4 regions of the Pseudomonas oryzicola genome follow, and region 4 is predicted to be linked to each of the others. Evidence: riboswitches for the same ligand, from Rfam matches in the RefSeq annotation. Region 4 holds a riboswitch; each other region holds the start of a gene.
The links. A riboswitch is a leader RNA that binds a small molecule or an ion and turns the genes downstream of it on or off. The one in region 4 is predicted to bind cobalamin.

Region 1: linked by a shared signal. The riboswitch ahead of HU760_RS13750 (CbtB domain-containing protein) and the one ahead of cobO (cob(I)yrinic acid a,c-diamide adenosyltransferase) in region 4 are both predicted to bind cobalamin.
Region 2: linked by a shared signal. The riboswitch ahead of cobW (cobalamin biosynthesis protein CobW) and the one ahead of cobO (cob(I)yrinic acid a,c-diamide adenosyltransferase) in region 4 are both predicted to bind cobalamin.
Region 3: linked by a shared signal. The riboswitch ahead of HU760_RS15465 (ABC transporter substrate-binding protein) and the one ahead of cobO (cob(I)yrinic acid a,c-diamide adenosyltransferase) in region 4 are both predicted to bind cobalamin.

The regions. Positions count from the first base shown of each region.
Region 1 covers NZ_JABWRZ020000001.1:2,963,384-2,967,588, forward strand. The annotation lists gene HU760_RS13735 (alpha/beta fold hydrolase) at 1-742, opposite strand, end outside; gene HU760_RS13740 (LysE family translocator) at 764-1,393, opposite strand; gene HU760_RS13745 (GNAT family N-acetyltransferase) at 1,518-1,997, shown strand; cobalamin riboswitch at 2,117-2,338, shown strand; gene HU760_RS13750 (CbtB domain-containing protein) at 2,431-2,619, shown strand; gene HU760_RS13755 (CbtA family protein) at 2,629-3,315, shown strand; gene HU760_RS13760 (cobalamin biosynthesis protein) at 3,315-3,701, shown strand; gene cobM (precorrin-4 C(11)-methyltransferase) at 3,736-4,205, shown strand, end outside.
Region 2 covers NZ_JABWRZ020000001.1:3,059,684-3,063,888, forward strand. The annotation lists gene cobN (cobaltochelatase subunit CobN) at 1-912, opposite strand, end outside; gene cobW (cobalamin biosynthesis protein CobW) at 916-1,983, opposite strand; cobalamin riboswitch at 2,085-2,297, opposite strand; gene HU760_RS14090 (branched-chain amino acid aminotransferase) at 2,503-3,522, shown strand; gene HU760_RS14095 (DUF6708 domain-containing protein) at 3,835-4,205, shown strand, end outside.
Region 3 covers NZ_JABWRZ020000001.1:3,362,696-3,366,900, forward strand. The annotation lists gene HU760_RS15450 (carboxymuconolactone decarboxylase family protein) at 1-18, shown strand, start outside; gene HU760_RS15455 (GNAT family N-acetyltransferase) at 97-666, shown strand; gene HU760_RS15460 (acetyltransferase domain-containing protein) at 851-2,017, shown strand; cobalamin riboswitch at 2,046-2,243, shown strand; gene HU760_RS15465 (ABC transporter substrate-binding protein) at 2,357-3,367, shown strand; gene HU760_RS15470 (FecCD family ABC transporter permease) at 3,370-4,205, shown strand, end outside.
Region 4 covers NZ_JABWRZ020000002.1:23,674-27,878, reverse strand. The annotation lists gene HU760_RS18185 (PQQ-dependent sugar dehydrogenase) at 1-195, opposite strand, end outside; gene HU760_RS18180 (hypothetical protein) at 454-1,032, opposite strand; cobalamin riboswitch at 1,200-1,419, shown strand; gene cobO (cob(I)yrinic acid a,c-diamide adenosyltransferase) at 1,540-2,151, shown strand; gene HU760_RS18170 (cobyrinic acid a,c-diamide synthase CobB) at 2,148-3,443, shown strand; gene bluB (5,6-dimethylbenzimidazole synthase) at 3,440-4,090, shown strand; gene cbiB (adenosylcobinamide-phosphate synthase CbiB) at 4,087-4,205, shown strand, end outside.

The sequences.
Region 1 (4,205 bases), on a different contig from region 4:
GCACGAAGGGATACGTGTGCTCGCCATACAACACCTGCGTGGGTGTGCGGATCGCCGTCAGGCTGGCCCAAAGGCGTCGGGGGAACGAACTGAATATTTCCACTTCGCGGCTGGGTCGGCACTTGAGTACCACCGCCTCACCGCAATCACCGATGGCATGCTCGACATACGCTTGCAGCGCTGCATCGGTCCACCCCTTGAAAATACCGCGGCCTTGCAGCGAAGCCAGCGCTGCCTCTCGATCAGGCCAGTGGCTGCGGCGGCCGGCGGCCTTGCGTGCGAGGGCGTGGCGCCGGTGCAGGCCAAGCAATGCGGCCGCGCCCATTACCCCGAGCATGCGCCGACTGAACAATACCGGATCAAGCAGCACGGCGCGGTTGAACAGTTGCGGCTCATTGGCCAGGATCAGCCCCGTGAGCACGCCCCCGAAGCTGTGCCCCACGGCAAATCGCGGTACGTCGCCATACTCGCCACGCCCGGCGGCGAAAGCGTCCACAGCCAGCGCAGCGGTACGATTCCAACCTCGAAATACCCCGCCATGGTCGCTGTCGCCATGGCCCTGGACATCGCTGAGCCACAGGTCGAAATGCTCGCTCAAACGCATCAGCAGTGGCTGATAGGCCAGGCAGCAAAAGCCGTTGCCGTGCAAAAAATGCAGCAACGGCCTGCCACTGGCTGGGGTCCGCCAGCCACGCAGGGTGAAACCTTCGGCGCATTCATGGGACCAGGGAACCAACTGCATCGGCTTGCTGTACTCGCGGGGTCAGGAAAACGCCGATTCTACAAACAGCAATGGGTACAGTGAAATCACCAGCAGCAAGGCCATCAGGACATTGAACAGCATCAGCCAGCGCGGGTTCTGCAACAGCTTGCGCAGGGCGCTGCCAAACATCACCCAGACCCCTACGCTGGGCAGGTTGACCAAGGCGAACAAGGCCGCAATGACGATCACGTTGGCCACGTAGCCCTGCGTCGGTGTATAGGTAGTAATGGCCCCCACCGCCATCACCCAGGCCTTTGGGTTGACCCATTGAAATGCCGCAGCCCCCCAGAAGCCCAACGGTTTACGGGCGCTGGACGAGGCCGTGCCGACCGGCCCGGAGGTAGCGATCTTCCAGGCCAGGTACAGCAGGTAGGCGGCGCCGGCATAGCGCAGTACCGTGTACAGCGTCGGCCAAGCCTTGAACACCTCGCCCAGGCCCAGGCCGACAGCCAGCACCAACACCATGAAACCGACACTGATGCCCATGGCGTGCGGAATCGAGCGGCGCACACCGAAGTTCACCCCCGACGCCAGCAGCATGGTGTTGTTGGGGCCTGGCGTGATCGAGGATACGAAGGCAAATAGCACAAAGGCAGTCAGCAGGTCGGCAGAGGCAAGCATGGCGGGCATTCCATTTTCTTCATGGGTGCTGCCACACTAGCGAAGTTGCCTTCTCCGCGACTGGTACAGTTTCGACAAATTACGTAGATACACATTACTGTACCGACATCACGAGCCCAAGGAAGCCGTCGCCATGACCGTCACCATTCGCCCTGCCGTACGCTCCGATGCCGAGCAGATCCTGGCCTTCATCACCGAACTGGCCGAATACGAACGCGCCCGCCACGAGGTGATCGCCAGCGTTGCCGATATCGAGCACAGCCTGTTCGGCGAAGGCAGCACGGTGCACAGCCTGATCTGCGAGCGCAATGGCCGGGCGATCGGCTTTGCCGTGTATTTCTACAGCTATTCAACCTGGTTGGGGCGCAACGGCATCTATCTCGAGGACCTGTACGTGACCCCTGAACAACGCGGCGACGGTGCCGGGCGGCAACTGCTGCGACACATTGCCCGCGAAGCGCTGGCCAACCAGTGCGGACGGCTTGAATGGAGCGTACTGGACTGGAACGAGCCGGCGATCGGGTTCTACCAATCGCTGGGGGCCGAGGCCCAGGATGAGTGGGTACGCTATCGACTGGATGGCGAAAAGCTGGCGGCATTTGCGCGCGGTTGATCAGGCCATTCGCGCATTGCCGCGGCTGCCGCGCAGCCCTTCGCAGCGCATGCCCGGCGCCAGCCAATGCACTGCCCCAGAGGCATCTGGCAATTGACGCCAGGCCCGCCCCATGCTCTTCTTACACCTCGCGTTCAGGTGCCCCCTTGGGGGTGAAACGGGAAACCGGTGCGTCATGGCTCTCCAGCAGGGCCGGGCAAAGCCGGTGCTGCCCCCGCAACGGTAAGCGAGCGAAGCGTCAAGACCACTGTGCCCTGTAGTCGGGCATGGGAAGGTGATGCTTTCCAGGAGCCCGACTCCTCCTCGCAAGCCCGGAGACCGGCCTGGCGTTCATGAACACCCCGCGGTGGGCGGGCGCTGTTGCATCCCCCTGGGCCGTCACGCCCGGGGCTGCCGCGCTTGCCCATTGCCCCAAACAGCAGAGGAACGCGTCATGCCCGTCATCAGCGCCAAGCAACACAGCCTTACCACCCCCGTCACCCTCAGCCAGCGCGTCGTGATCGCCGTCGGCGCCAGCCTGCTGGGCCTGTGCCTGGTGTATTTCGCCGGTTTCTCGCACATCGAGGCCGTGCACAACGCTGCCCACGACACCCGCCACAGCGCCGCCTTCCCCTGCCACTGAGTACCCCTGATGATCATGCGCATTGCCCGTGTCGCGGGCTTCAGCGGGCTGCTGGCAGCCTTGCTGCTGACCCTGCTGCAAAGCTTCTGGGTCGCTCCGCTGATTCTTGAAGCGGAAACCTACGAGTCGTCGGCGCCCGCCACCCACCACGAACATGACGGCGAAGTGCCTGCCCATGAGCACAACGCTGAAGCCTGGTCGCCGGAAGACGGCTGGCAGCGTGTGCTGTCGACCACCGGCGGCAACCTGGTGGTCGCAGTCGGTTTCGCCCTGATCCTGAGCGCCTTGTACAGCCTGCGCGAACCGCGGCGCGTCAGCATCGGTGCGTTGTGGGGCCTGGCCGGCTTTGCCGTGTTCTGCCTGGCCCCGACACTGGGCCTGCCGCCGGAATTGCCAGGCACCGCTGCCGCCGACCTGGAGCAACGCCAGGCCTGGTGGATTGGCACGGCCAGCGCTACCGCCCTGGGCCTGGCCTTGCTGGTGTTCGCCCGCCACTGGCTGTTGAAAGTGCTGGGCGCCGCCCTGCTGGTGGTCCCGCATGTGATTGGCGCGCCACAACCCGAGGTGCATGAAAGCCTGGCCCCCGAGGCGCTGGAAGGCCAGTTCAAGCTTGCCTCGTGGCTGACCAACGCCGCCTTCTGGCTGGCCCTGGGCCTGCTCAGCGCCTGGCTGTTCCGCCGCGCCAAACAGGCCTGATGACGGCCTTCTATGCCGGCTTCGGCTGCCGCCGGGGTTGCCCGGCGGAGGCATTGGAAGCGTTGCTGCACCAGGCCCTGAGCAATCAGCGCCTGGCGTTGGCCGACCTGCATGGTATCGCCAGTATCAGCCTGAAGGCCGACGAACCTGGCCTGCAACAGCTGGCCGAACGCCTCGCCGTGCCCCTGGTGCTGTACCCTACCGCGCAGCTACAAGCCTACCAGGCGCAGCTCAGCCACCGCTCTGCCACAGCGCATGCCCACAGCGGCTGCTGGGGCGTGGCAGAAAGCTCAGCACTGGCGTTGGCCACCCAGCGACGTGGCACCGCCAGGTTGCTGCTGACGCGTCAGGTACTGGGCCCGGCGACCCTCGCCCTGGCCTGTTGAAGGTTTCACCGCAACTTTTCTGCAAGGACTTTCCATGACGGTCTATTTCATCGGTGCCGGCCCTGGCGACCCGGAACTGATCACAGTCAAGGGGCAACGGCTGATCCGCCAGTGCCCGGTGATCATCTATGCCGGCTCGCTGGTCCCTGCCGCGGTGCTCGCGGGCCATCAGGCCGAGACCGTGATCAACAGTGCCGAACTGCACCTGGAGCAGATCATCGCCGCCATGCGCAGCGCGCATGAGCGAGGCCATGACGTGGCCCGGGTACATAGCGGCGACCCCAGCCTGTACGGCGCCATTGGCGAACAGATCCGCCACCTGCAGGCGTTGGGCATCGATTACCAGATCGTTCCAGGGGTCACTGCCACAGCGGCCAGCGCCGCCCTGCTCGGCTGCGAACTGACCCTGCCGAACGTCGCCCAGACGATCATCCTGACCCGCTATGGCGATAGCTCGCCAATGCCACCCGGCGAGCAATTGGGCGACCTGGCGCGGCATGGCAG
Region 2 (4,205 bases), on a different contig from region 4:
CTCGCTGGCTTCCCAGCCGGGCTGGTTGTCTTGCGCACAGATGGCCTGCAGCACCGGGATGTCGCGCCGGAACGGGCGCAGGTTGGGGCGTTCGGGGCTGGACAGGGCAAAGCCGGTGGTGTTGACCAGCACTTCGGCACCCACCTCGTCCAGCCAGGCTTCGACCTGCTCCAGGCAGGCGCTTTCCTTGAGGCTGGCCACGGCGATCGGCAACGGGTTGAGCCCGGCGGCCTGCAGGCGCTGGCAGAACACATCGATGAACGCGGTGTTGGCCGCCTGCAGGTGCGAGCGGTAGAACAGCAGTGGCGCCACCGGCTGTTCGGGATGCCACTGCGGGTACCAGTCCTCCAGCGTGGCGCTGCCCTTGGCCGGGTGATACACGGCGGTGCGCGGCAAAGGCTGCGGCTCGTCCCAGGCATAGTCGCGGCCCAGCCACTGGCTGGCCAGGCAGTTGAACAGGTTGATGGCATTGGCCTTGCCGCCCTGGCGCAAGTAGTGCCAGAGGCGCTCGGCCTGCTCGCCGCTGACACTGCCCAGGCTGGTCAGCTCCGGGTCCGGGCGGTCGTCGCCCGGCACCAGGATCAGTTGCACGCCACGGCCGGCCAGTTCGACCAGTTGCTCGACGCCATAGCGCCAGTAACCGACGCCACCGTGCAGCGACACCAGGATGACCTTGGCATGGCGCAGTACCTGGTCGACGTACAGGTCGACCGAGGCATGGTTCTGTACCTGCATCGGGTTGGCCAGGCGCAGGCTGGGGTAATCCTCGGGCAATTGCTCGGCAGTATCGGCGAGCAATGCCAGGTGCGAATCGCCGCTGCAGAGAATCACCAGCTCGGCGGGCGTCTGGCCGAGGTCGGCAATGCTGTCATCCGGCACGAAGCCGCCGGGCTGGGTCCGCAGCAGGTGCATGGGTCAGGCGCCCAGTGCCTGGCGCAGGCGCGCTTCCAGCTGGGCGGCGTCGAGGTCCTGGCCAATCAGCACCAGGCGGGTGATGCGCGGCTCGTCGGCGCGCCAGGCGCGGTCGAAGTGCTTGTCGAAACGGGTACCCACGCCTTGCACCAGCAGGCGCATCGGTTTGCCCGGGATGGCAGCGAAGCCTTTGGCGCGCAGGATGCCGAACTCCACCACCAGCTGGGTCAGGGCATCGAGCAGCAGGCTTTCGTCGGCTTCGGGCAGGTCGATTGAGATGGAGTCGAAGGCGTCGTGGTCATGATCGTCATGGTCATCACCGTCATGGTGGGAATCATGGTGGGTACGGCGGCCATCGATGTGCGCCTCGGACTCGGCGCCCACACCCAGCAGCACCTCCAGCGGCAGCTTGCCGCTGCTGGCCTCGACAACCTTGACCGCCGGAGGCAGTTCTTCGGCCACCTCGGTGCGGACCTTGGCCAGGCCTTCGGCGTCGATCAGGTCGGCCTTGTTCAGCACCACCAGGTCGGCGCTGGCCAACTGGTCGGCGAACAGTTCGTGCAGTGGCGACTCGTGGTCCAGGTTGGGGTCGAGCTTGCGCTGGGCATCGACCTGGTCCGGGTAGGCGGCGAAGGTGCCGGCGGCCACCGCAGGGCTGTCGACCACAGTGATCACCGCGTCGACTGTGCAAGCATTGCGGATTTCCGGCCACTGGAAGGCTTGCACCAGCGGTTTGGGCAGCGCCAGGCCGCTGGTTTCGATGAGGATATGGTCCAGGTCGCCACGGCGTGCCACCAACTCGCGCATCACCGGGAAGAACTCTTCCTGCACGGTACAGCACAGGCAGCCGTTGGCCAGTTCGTAGACCCGACCGCTGGCTTCTTCCTCGGTGCAACCGATGCTGCACTGCTTGAGGATTTCACCGTCGATGCCCAGTTCGCCGAACTCGTTGACGATTACCGCGATGCGGCGGCCCTGGGCGTTGTCGAGCATGTGGCGCAGCAAGGTGGTCTTGCCCGAGCCGAGGAAGCCGGTGACGATGGTGACGGGGAGCTTGGCCAGTGTTTTCATGTCGCGGTGCCCTTGGCAGAATGGCGCGGGCATGCAGGACGACAGCCCGCAGGCCAGGCCGGCCGGGCTTGTTCGCCACCGGATCACCCCGCCCGGTTGAAAGTCGAAAACGTGACGAGGCAGGTCTCCTGGCTCGCACCGTTCCAGCTGCTCGCCAATGCGGCAGGCTGGCAGGATGACGCCTTCCCGCGCGCTGGCGCAGTGGCTGTGTCGATCCGTTGTCGGTGCTTACAGTTGCGGGGGCAGCCGCGGCTTGTACCGCGTTCCCGTCTTAGCTTCGGCCTCGCCGAAGAACCTCGAAGTGGCAAGGCTACGCAGTGGTTGGCGGGTGGTCAACCATTGCCGCTGGGGCTTGCCTCGATATGTTCAGCGCCGGGAGACCGGGCGCTGAAGGACCTCCGGTCAGCAGGGAGTTTCGTGACTGGCCGTTCCCGATCTGCCGCGGATGTATTATGGTGGCGTGGTGCGCATATAACAGCAGCCCGAGTGATTGGGCACTTGCAAGACAATGAGGGTGTCATGAGCAACGAAAGCATTAATTGGGACAAGCTGGGTTTCGACTACATCAAGACCGACAAACGCTACCTGTCCGTATGGCGCAATGGCGAGTGGGACAAAGGCACCCTGACCGAAGACAACGTGCTGCACATCAGTGAAGGCTCCACGGCCCTGCACTACGGCCAGCAATGCTTCGAAGGCCTGAAGGCCTACCGCTGCAAGGACGGCTCGATCAACCTGTTCCGCCCGGACCAGAACGCCGCGCGCATGCAACGCAGCTGCGCCCGCCTGTTGATGCCGCAGGTGCCGACCGATGTGTTCATCGAGGCGTGCAAGCAAGTGGTCAAGGCCAACGAGAAGTTCGTCCCGCCACACGGCAAAGGCGCCCTCTACCTGCGCCCGTTCGTGATCGGCACCGGTGACAATATTGGCGTGCGCACCGCCCCCGAGTTCATCTTCTCGATCTTCGCCATCCCGGTGGGCTCGTACTTCAAGGGCGGCATGAAGCCGCACAACTTCCAGATTTCCAGCTTCGACCGCGCGGCCCCGCAAGGCACTGGCGCGGCCAAGGTCGGTGGCAACTACGCCGCCAGCCTGCAGCCGGGTGCCGAAGCGAAGAAGGCCAACTTCGCCGATGCCATCTACCTCGACCCGCTGACCCACACCAAGATCGAGGAAGTCGGTTCGGCCAACTTCTTCGGCATCACCGCCAACAACGAGTTCGTCACACCGAAATCGGCCTCGGTGCTGCCAGGCATCACCCGCCTGTCGCTGATGGAACTGGCGCAATCGCGCCTGGGCCTGACCGTGATCGAAGGCGATGTCGAAATCAACAAGCTGGACCGTTTCGTCGAAGCCGGCGCCTGCGGTACTGCTGCGGTGATTACCCCGATCGGCGGCATCGAGTACAACGGCAAGCTGCACGTGTTCCATGACCTGGAAAAGGTCGGCCCGGTTACCCAGAAGCTCTACAACGAGCTGACCGGCATCCAGAGCGGTGATATCGAAGCACCGGCAGGCTGGATCGTCAAAGTCGCCTGAAGCGCCTCGGCGGTTTGAACAATGAGGCATGCCAGCAATGGCATGCCTCATTTTTTTTGCATTCAAGGGCGTTAAACCGAAGATTCCTACAACGTTTTAGGAAGCCCATTGCTCCCCGGCGAAGGCGTTCCTCGCTAGTGTTCTGGCCATTGCGTCAGATCACTGGAAAGGAACTCCTCATGAGCATCAGCAAGACCATCCACATCGCCATTTTATCTGGGTCTTGAGCGATCTCCCTTGGATGATCAACCATACGGACCCAACAATTCTTGAGAGTGTCCTCCTGCTAGTGTTCATGTACGCATTGTACTCATGAGCATCATTATCCTGTTCCGTGCTGATCTTGCCCCACCCAGGGATCTCCCCATCCGTTTCAACCGAGCCCGCCAGAAAATCTACGCCTACAACTTCAAACACCAATGGTGGAATCCGTTCGACAAAGGCAAGGTCGTTCCGGTCAGTTACGACTGGTCGCAAGTACGCGCCGAGCGCTGGTCCCAGGCCAGTCCCCTGCCAAATGGGGTCATTTTCAAATGGGGTGTCACACTTTCCATCGTCGCGCCCGGCACAAACAATGTGATCGACCGTTTCCCTCTGGTGACGATGGGCGCCGACCAGTACGCCTGGGCCTATATCTGCACGTACATGCAGAAAGGCCCGTCCGCCTTGCCGCTTCCCGGCGA
Region 3 (4,205 bases), on a different contig from region 4:
GGCAAAGCCAGCGACTGAGCGCAATCGGCGTCGCCGCCCTTGCGCGACGGCGCCGCGCCAACCAGACTGGGCGGCCCAGCCCTTGCAGGAACCCGCATGATCCACATCCGCCCCATGACGGCCGAAGACTTCGAACGCTTCTGGCCCACCTTCCAGGCTGTCGTCCAGGCCCGGGAAACCTACGCATTCGACCCGGCGCTGAGCTTCGAGCAGGCGCGCCAGCTGTGGCTGGAACTGCCGTTGCGCACGCTGGTCGCCGAGGCTGACGGCGAATTGCTCGGTTCGTACTACCTCAAACCCAACGCCGCCGGGCCTGGAGCACACGTGGGCAATTGCGGCTACATGGTCTGCGCGCGCGCCCGTGGGCAGGGCGTGGCGCGCTTGATGTGCGAACACTCACAGAAACTGGCGCGCCAGGAGGGGTTTCTGGCGTTGCAGTTCAACTCGGTGGTCGCCACCAACGAGGTGGCGGTGGCACTTTGGCACAAGCTCGGCTTCGAAACCGTTGGCCGTTTGCCCAGGGCCTATCGCCATGCCAGCCTGGGGCTGGTGGACTGCCTTGTGATGTACAAGTGGCTGGCGGATGAGCCGGTGGTGGAGAAACCGCCGCTGCTGATCGGGCGCAAGAATATCGAGGCGCGGGTTTCACGTCGCCGCGGGCGCTAAGCGCATCTTCCACGCGGTCACGCCCCGCCCCACAACTATCGGCCGCTCGCCAGGCTGGCGCCGTACCTGTGGGAACGGGCGTGCCGGCGAAGAGACCGGTGCAGGCAAAAACCACTACCAACCCGGGACGATTTAGTTATAAGATAACGTTTCATTTGACATTCATTCCTAGCAGCGACCCGTCATGACAAGCGCCAGTGCCCCCCCCACCCTGCTCACCCAGCGCCTGCAGAGCATCGATGCCCTGCGCGGCCTGGTGATCCTGTTCATGCTTCTCGATCACGTGCGCGAAACCTTTTTCCTGCACCGCCAGGTCAGCGACCCGATGGCCATCGACAGCACCGAGCCCGCGCTGTTCTTCAGCCGCACCCTGGCCCACCTGTGCGCCCCGGTGTTCGTCCTGCTGACCGGCCTGTCGGCCTGGCTGTACGGCGAGAAGCACCAGGGCCGCAGTGATGTCTCGGCATTCCTGTTCAAGCGCGGGCTGTTCCTGGTGGTGCTGGAGTTCACCCTGGTCAATTTCGCCTGGACCTTCCAGCTGCCGCCCAGCGTCATCTACCTGCAGGTGATCTGGGCCATCGGCATCAGCATGATGGCCTTGTCGCTGCTGGTCTGGCTGCCACGTGGCGCGCTGATCGCCCTGGGTGCAATCCTGGTCGCCGGGCATAACCTGCTCGACACAGTGCACTTCGATGTCGGATCGGCGCTGCATGTACCTTGGGCGATCCTGCATGATCGCGGCTGGCTGGAAGTCTCCGACAACCTGCGCCTGCGCACTTCCTACCCGGTACTGCCGTGGATCGGCGTGATCGTTCTGGGCTATGGCCTGGGCCCGTGGTTCGGCCGCAGCAGCGATAACGGCCTGCGCCGGCAACGCTTGCTGCTGGCCGGCCTGGTAGCGCTGCTAGGCTTCGTCGTGCTGCGCCTGTTCAACGGCTACGGCGAGGCACCGTGGAGCATTTACCCTAGCCTTACGCAAACCCTGATGAGCTTCTTCAACATCACCAAGTACCCGCCGTCGCTGCTGTTCCTGGCGTTGACCCTGGGTTGCGGCCTGCTGTTGCTGCGTGCCTTCGAACGCGCCGGGCAGGCGCGCTGGATCAATGGCCTGGCAGTATTCGGCGCAGCGCCGATGTTCTTCTACCTGCTGCACCTGTATGTGCTGAAGCTGCTCTACCTCGCCAGCGTGGCGCTGTATGGCCGCAATCAGGGTGACTACTACGGTTTCGATGGAATCACCGCCGTGTGGCTAGGCGCGGTACTGCTGGCGTCTGCACTGTACCTGCCAGTGCGCTGGTTCGCCCGGCTGAAGGCGCGGCGGCGCGACATGGCCTGGCTGAAGTACTTCTGAAAAGCGTTTTCAGCCGGCGGCGCGATGGTCTACCATGCCGGCCGCCGGTTTCCATCCACGGAATCAATAGGGAATCCCAGGCCCAACCAAACGGGCCAAACGGAACTGCCCCCGCAACTGTAGGTGCCGAGCCTGCTCCAACGACGCCACTGGGTGATTGCCCGGGAAGGCCGGAGCCAGGCTATGACGCACCAGTCAGGAGACCTGCCGGCCTACATTCACCAACCGGCGGGGTGTCCGGGATTGGCCATCAGTGTTGCCCCTGCTGCTGCCGCGGGGGCTCGGCGATGCCTGTCCGCGCGTTCCTCACCAGAACTGTCCGATAGGAGATCGCCCAGCATGTTGCCCCGTTTCGCCACCCTGCTCGCCGGCCTCGGCCTCGCCGGCCTGGCGCAGGCCGCAGCGACCCATTACCCGCTGACCGTGGATAACTGCGGCAAGCCGCAGACCTTCGCCCAGGCACCGGAACGCGCCGTCACCATTGGCCAGGCCAGCACCGAGATGCTCTACGCACTGGGGCTTGGCGACAGGCTGGCAGGCACTTCGCTGTGGTTCAACAACGTGCTGCCCGAGTACCAGGTACAGGATGCCAAGGTGCCGCGCCTGGCCGACAACGAGCCCAGCTTCGAGGCGGTGGTTGGCAAGCGCCCACAACTGGTTACGGTACAGTTCGAATGGATGGTCGGTGCCCAGGGCGCGGTAGCCACCCGCGAACAGTTCGACGAGTTGAAGATCCCCACCTACCTGCTGCCATCGGACTGCGAAGGCAAGGACAACCTGGTCGGTGCCGACGGCACCCGCCTGCAGGCGTTCCGGGTCGACAGTATCTACAGAAGCATCAGCCAGCTGGCCGAGATCTTCGACGTGCAGGCGCGCGGCAGCGCCCTCAACGCCGAGCTGAAGGGCCGCCTGGACAGCGCCAAGGCACAGCTCGCTGGCAAGGACTTGTCCACCACCTCGGCGCTGTTCTGGTTTTCCAGCGCCGACCTGGGCATCGCGCCCTATGTAGCGGGCCGCCAGGGCGTTGCCGATTTCATGCTGCGCACCCTCGGCGTGCGCAACGTGGTGACCTCCACCGAAGAATGGCCAACCGTCGGCTGGGAAACCCTGGCCAAGGCCAACCCCACCTGGCTGATCATTGCCCGCATGGACCGCCGCCGCTACCCTGCCGATGACTACCAGAAGAAGCTGGCGTTCCTGCGCAGCGACCCGGTAACCCGCCACATGGAAGCGGTGAAGCACAACCGCATCATCGTCCTCGATGCCGATGCCATGCAGGCCGGCATTCGCCTGTTCAGCGGCCTGCAGACCTTGTCGGCCGCCTTCGCCAGCGGTAACGCAAGCCAGTGATAATGCGCTTCTCATTTTCCATCACGGTGGCCCTGGCGGCATTGCTGGTGGCCGTGCTCGCCGGTACCGCCATCGGCGAGAGCAACCTGGCGCCTGGTGTGGTCGCCCAGGTTCTGGCCAACCAGCTGTGGCAGGCCGGTTACCCGGTCGATCCGATCGATGCCGGGATCGTCTGGAACTACCGCCTGACCCGCACCCTGGTTGCCGCAGCCTGCGGCGCCGGCCTGGCCACCTGCGGCGTGGTCCTCCAGGCGCTGTTGCGCAACCCGTTGGCCGAACCTTACCTGCTGGGGTTGTCTGCCGGCGCCTCGACCGGTGCAGTACTGGTCGGCCTGCTGGGCTTCGGCAGCCTGGCGTTGAGCATGTCCGGCGGAGCCTTCGCCGGTGCCCTGGCGGCATTCGCCCTGGTGCTGGTACTGGCTCGCGCGGCCGGCAGCGGCAGCAACAACGCCCAGGTGATCCTTGCTGGTATCGCCGGTTCGCAACTGTTCAATGCCCTCACCGCATTGCTCATTACCATGTCGGCCACTGCCGAGCAGGCGCGCGGCATCCTGTTCTGGCTACTGGGCAACCTCAGTGGCGTACGCTGGCCTTCGGTGTGGCTGGCCGTGCCGGTGGCGGTGTTCGGCTTGCTGGTGTGCCTGTGGCACCGCCGCACGCTGGATGCGTTCACCTTCGGTGCCGACTCGGCGGCATCGCTGGGCATACCGGTGCGGCGTACCCAGTTGCTGCTGATCAGCTGCGCGGCGCTGGTCACCGCCGTCATGGTGTCGATCGTCGGCGCCATCGGTTTCGTCGGGCTGGTGATCCCCCATGCGCTGCGTCTGCTGCTCGGCCC
Region 4 (4,205 bases):
AGTGCCTGGTGCTGCTTGAGGCTTGACATCGTTGGGCCATCCCACTGCTGGGGCGATGTTTACGGTTGGCAGGATCGTCTTGGTTGGAGCAGGCAGTTGAGGGGTAGGGCCACTGCCATCGTGTACATCCAACAGAGCGGTTTCGCCGCAGGCGGTCAGGCTGGCGACGAACAGCCAAGGCATCAGGTGTTTCATGGACGGCAATCCTCCGGAGAAGGCCTATGGAACTGAGAAATCGGCGAAGTGCCTCGGGTTCCGGCAGCCATTCAACTAATGCTGCTGCTTGTGCTTTTAAGCGCGCGATAGTTCAAGCGCCGCCGAATGCGACTTCAGGAGGCCGAGCGAAGGGCTCCTGAAGTCGCGAAGATCAAGATCAGGAGCAAGAGGTTACCGGACGCAGCTCCACTCCCTGCGTTGGGCCGAATGCTGCTTTCCGGCTGAGATCAGTACAGATCAAACCTGCTTGATCAGCAGCGCTACACCCGGAAAATACTGCCCCAGATCGTTATGCAGCTTGCGCAAGGCATACGGGAAGTACCAGGCAATCGCGCAAGCGGTGTGTTTCTGCACGTCGTCGACCAAGTCCTGCAGTTCCTCCGGGCTGGCATGCTGGCCAGCCTTCCATGGGCTGACGAAGAGCGCCCCAGCCCTCAACTGACTGGGGCCGGCTACCTGGTGGGCAACAGCGGCGGTCTGCTGCAGGGGCCCCGCCATGTCCAGCCGGGCAATTTTTGGCCAGCGCTGGCTGACACTGAGGTACAACGCTTCGTCGGCACTGCGGATCAACAGGTCGCAGCGCCCTTCGAATTCCCCTTCATCACGTTGCTTCTTCCCCGCAAACTGCTGCAGCGCCGCCAGCTCGGCCTGCCAAGCCGCCGCGGCCAACAACCCGGCATTGGCCGCGGCGCCATGCCAGTGCGGCGCTTCGGCATCACCGGCAAACTGGTTGAAACGGTCAATGCAGTCAACCCAGCGCTCCAGCACAGGGCTTAGAAACTCAAGGCGCGGGTTTCTGATGATCTGGCCTCGCATGCGGCACTCTCCTGTTGTTGTTTTGATCGCATTTGGCTACAAATGATGGCTATCTGATATCACTGTGTGCAGTACAGCACAACTCGATGAATTGGCCATTACCCGGGCGGTACCTGTTCGCCTGCAAAGCAGCCCGCTTCGATTGACGCTCCTGATGCAACCCACTAACCTTCGCGCGTGTTTCAGGTGTCCTGCCAGCGCTGTCTGGGCAGGGTGAAACTGGGAAGCCGGTGAGCGCCAGCCAGGTGCGAGTCCGGCGCTGCCCCCGCAACGGTAGGTGAGACGCGGCCGCGCAGGGCCACTGGGTGCCAGCACCCGGGAAGGCGCGCAGGCCCGGGCCGAGGCCCGCTCACAAGCCCGGAGACCGGCCTGATACTGCCAACGGCATCACGGAGGGTGATGCGCGGTGCACCGTGGCTGACGGCCATGGCCCCTGCGCGTTCTCCGTTTGCCCGCCTATTACCTGTCGCCGCGCGTTGCCGTGGCGCCAGCCAGCGGAGAACCCTGATGAGCGAGTCCACCGAACGCGACGAACGCCACCTGGCGCGCATGCAGCGCAAGAAAGCGATCATCGACGAACGTATCGCCAATTCCCCCAACGAATGCGGCCTGCTGCTGGTGCTGACCGGCAATGGCAAGGGCAAGAGCAGCTCGGCCTTTGGCATGCTCGCACGCGCCCTGGGCCATGGCATGCAATGCGGTGTGGTGCAGTTCATCAAGGGCCGCAACAGTACCGGCGAAGAGCTGTTCTTCCGTCGCTTTCCGGAGCAGGTGCGCTACCACGTGATGGGCGAGGGCTTTACCTGGGAAACCCAGGATCGCCAGCGCGACATTGCCGCCGCAGAAGCGGCCTGGGCCGTGTCGCGCCAGTTGCTGCAGGACCCGGGCGTACAGTTCGTGGTGCTGGATGAACTGAACATTGCCCTCAAGCATGGCTACCTCGACCTCGACCAGGTGCTGGCCGACATCCAGGCGCGCCCGCCGATGCAGCATGTGATCGTCACTGGCCGCGCCGCCAAACCGGAAATGATCGAACTGGCCGACACCGTGACCGAGATGGGCATGCTCAAGCATGCGTTCCAGGCCGGGATCCGCGCGCAGAAGGGCGTCGAACTGTGAGCCAGCCCCGTCATTGCCCTGCCGTACTGATCGCGGCACCGGCCTCCGGCCAGGGCAAGACCACCGTCACCGCTGCCCTGGCCCGCCTGCACCGCAACCTCGGGCGCAAGGTACGGGTGTTCAAGTGCGGGCCCGATTTCCTCGACCCGATGATCCTCGAACGGGCCAGTGGTGCGCCGGTCTACCAGCTGGATCTGTGGATGATCGGTGCCGAGGAAAGTCGCCGTTTGTTGTGGGAGGCGGCTGCCGAGGCCGACCTGATCCTGATCGAAGGGGTGATGGGGCTGTTCGATGGTACCCCGTCCAGCGCCGACCTGGCCCGTCACTTCGGTGTGCCGGTGCTGGCGGTAATCGATGGCACGGCCATGGCCCAGACCTTCGGCGCCCTGGCCCTGGGCCTGGCTCGTTACCAGGCTGACCTGCCATTCGCCGGCGTGCTGGCCAACCGGGTAGGCAGCCTGCGCCACGCCCAATTGCTGGAAGGTAGCCTGACCGAAGGCCTGCGCTGGTATGGCGGGTTGTCCCGTGAGCGCGGCATCGAACTGCCCAGCCGCCACCTGGGGCTGGTCCAGGCCAGTGAACTGGATGACCTGGATGCCCGCCTCGACGCCGCTGCCGAAGCACTCGGCGCTAGCTGCGACGCTGCCTTGCCACCGCCGGTTGCGTTCGCCGAACCCGTGCCATACGCCTGCACCGCCTCGCTGGCTGGGGTGCGTATCGGCGTGGCGCGGGACGAAGCCTTTGCCTTCATCTATGGCGCCAATCTCGATTTGCTGCGCAACCTCGGTGCCCAACTCGAGTTCTTCTCGCCGTTGCATGATCGTGAACTGCCGACGGTGGACAGCCTGTACCTGCCGGGTGGTTATCCCGAGCTGCACCACCACGCCCTTGCCGCCAATGCGCTGATGAACGCGGCGATCCGGGCTCATCACGCCCAGGGCAAACCGTTGCTGGCCGAGTGCGGCGGCATGCTGTACCTGCTCGATGCCCTGACCGATGTGGCTGGCGAGCGTGCCGAGTTGCTCGGCCTGCTGCCCGGCGAAGCGACCATGCAGAAGCGCCTGGCTGCCCTGGCGCTGCAGGCGGTGGAACTACCCGAAGGCACCTTGCGCGGGCATACCTATCACCATTCGCTGACCCGTACGGCGCTGGAGCCGATCGCCCGTGGCCTGAGCCCCAACGGTGGGCGTGGCAACGAAGCGGTATACCGCCTGGGGCGGCTGACGGCTTCCTATGTGCACTTCTACTTCCCCTCCAACCCTGGCGCGGTGGTGGCGCTGTTGCGACCATGAATGAACATGCATACAGCGACGCCGAGCGCGCCGCGATCTACCGCGCCATCGGCGAGCGCCGTGACATGCGCCATTTCGCCGGTGGCGAGGTAGCCCCGGAGCTGCTCGGGCGCCTGCTGGCAGCTGCGCACCAGGCGCCCAGCGTAGGCCTGATGCAACCCTGGCGATTCATCCGGATCAGCCGGCGTGACCTGCGCGCGAATATCCAGGCGCTGGTAGAGGACGAACGGGTTCGGACTGCCGAGGCTCTTGGCGAACGCTCCGACGCCTTCATGAAGCTGAAGGTGGAAGGCATCAACGACTGCGCCGAAGTGCTGGTGGCGGCGCTGATGGACAACCGCGAACCGCACATCTTCGGCCGCCGTACCCTGCCGGAAATGGACCTGGCCTCGCTGGCCTGCGCTATCCAGAACTTGTGGCTGGCGGCCCGTGGCGAAGGGCTGGGTATGGGCTGGGTGTCGTTGTTCGACCCACAGGCGTTGGCTGCGCTGCTAGGCATGCCGGCCGGGGCCAAGCCGGTCGCGGTGCTGTGCCTGGGCCCGGTGGCCGAGTTTTACCCGGCACCGATGCTGGTGCTGGAAAACTGGGCTGAGGAACGGCCCTTGAGCGAAATGCTGTACGAAAACCAATGGGGAGAGCGCCAATGAGCGTGGCCTTGCTGACCGTGGCCGGGGTGGCCCTGGATGCCTTGCTGGGCGAACCGCAGCGGCGCCATCCGCTGGTGGCTTTTGGCAACATGGCCGGCAGTCTCGAGCGCCGCCT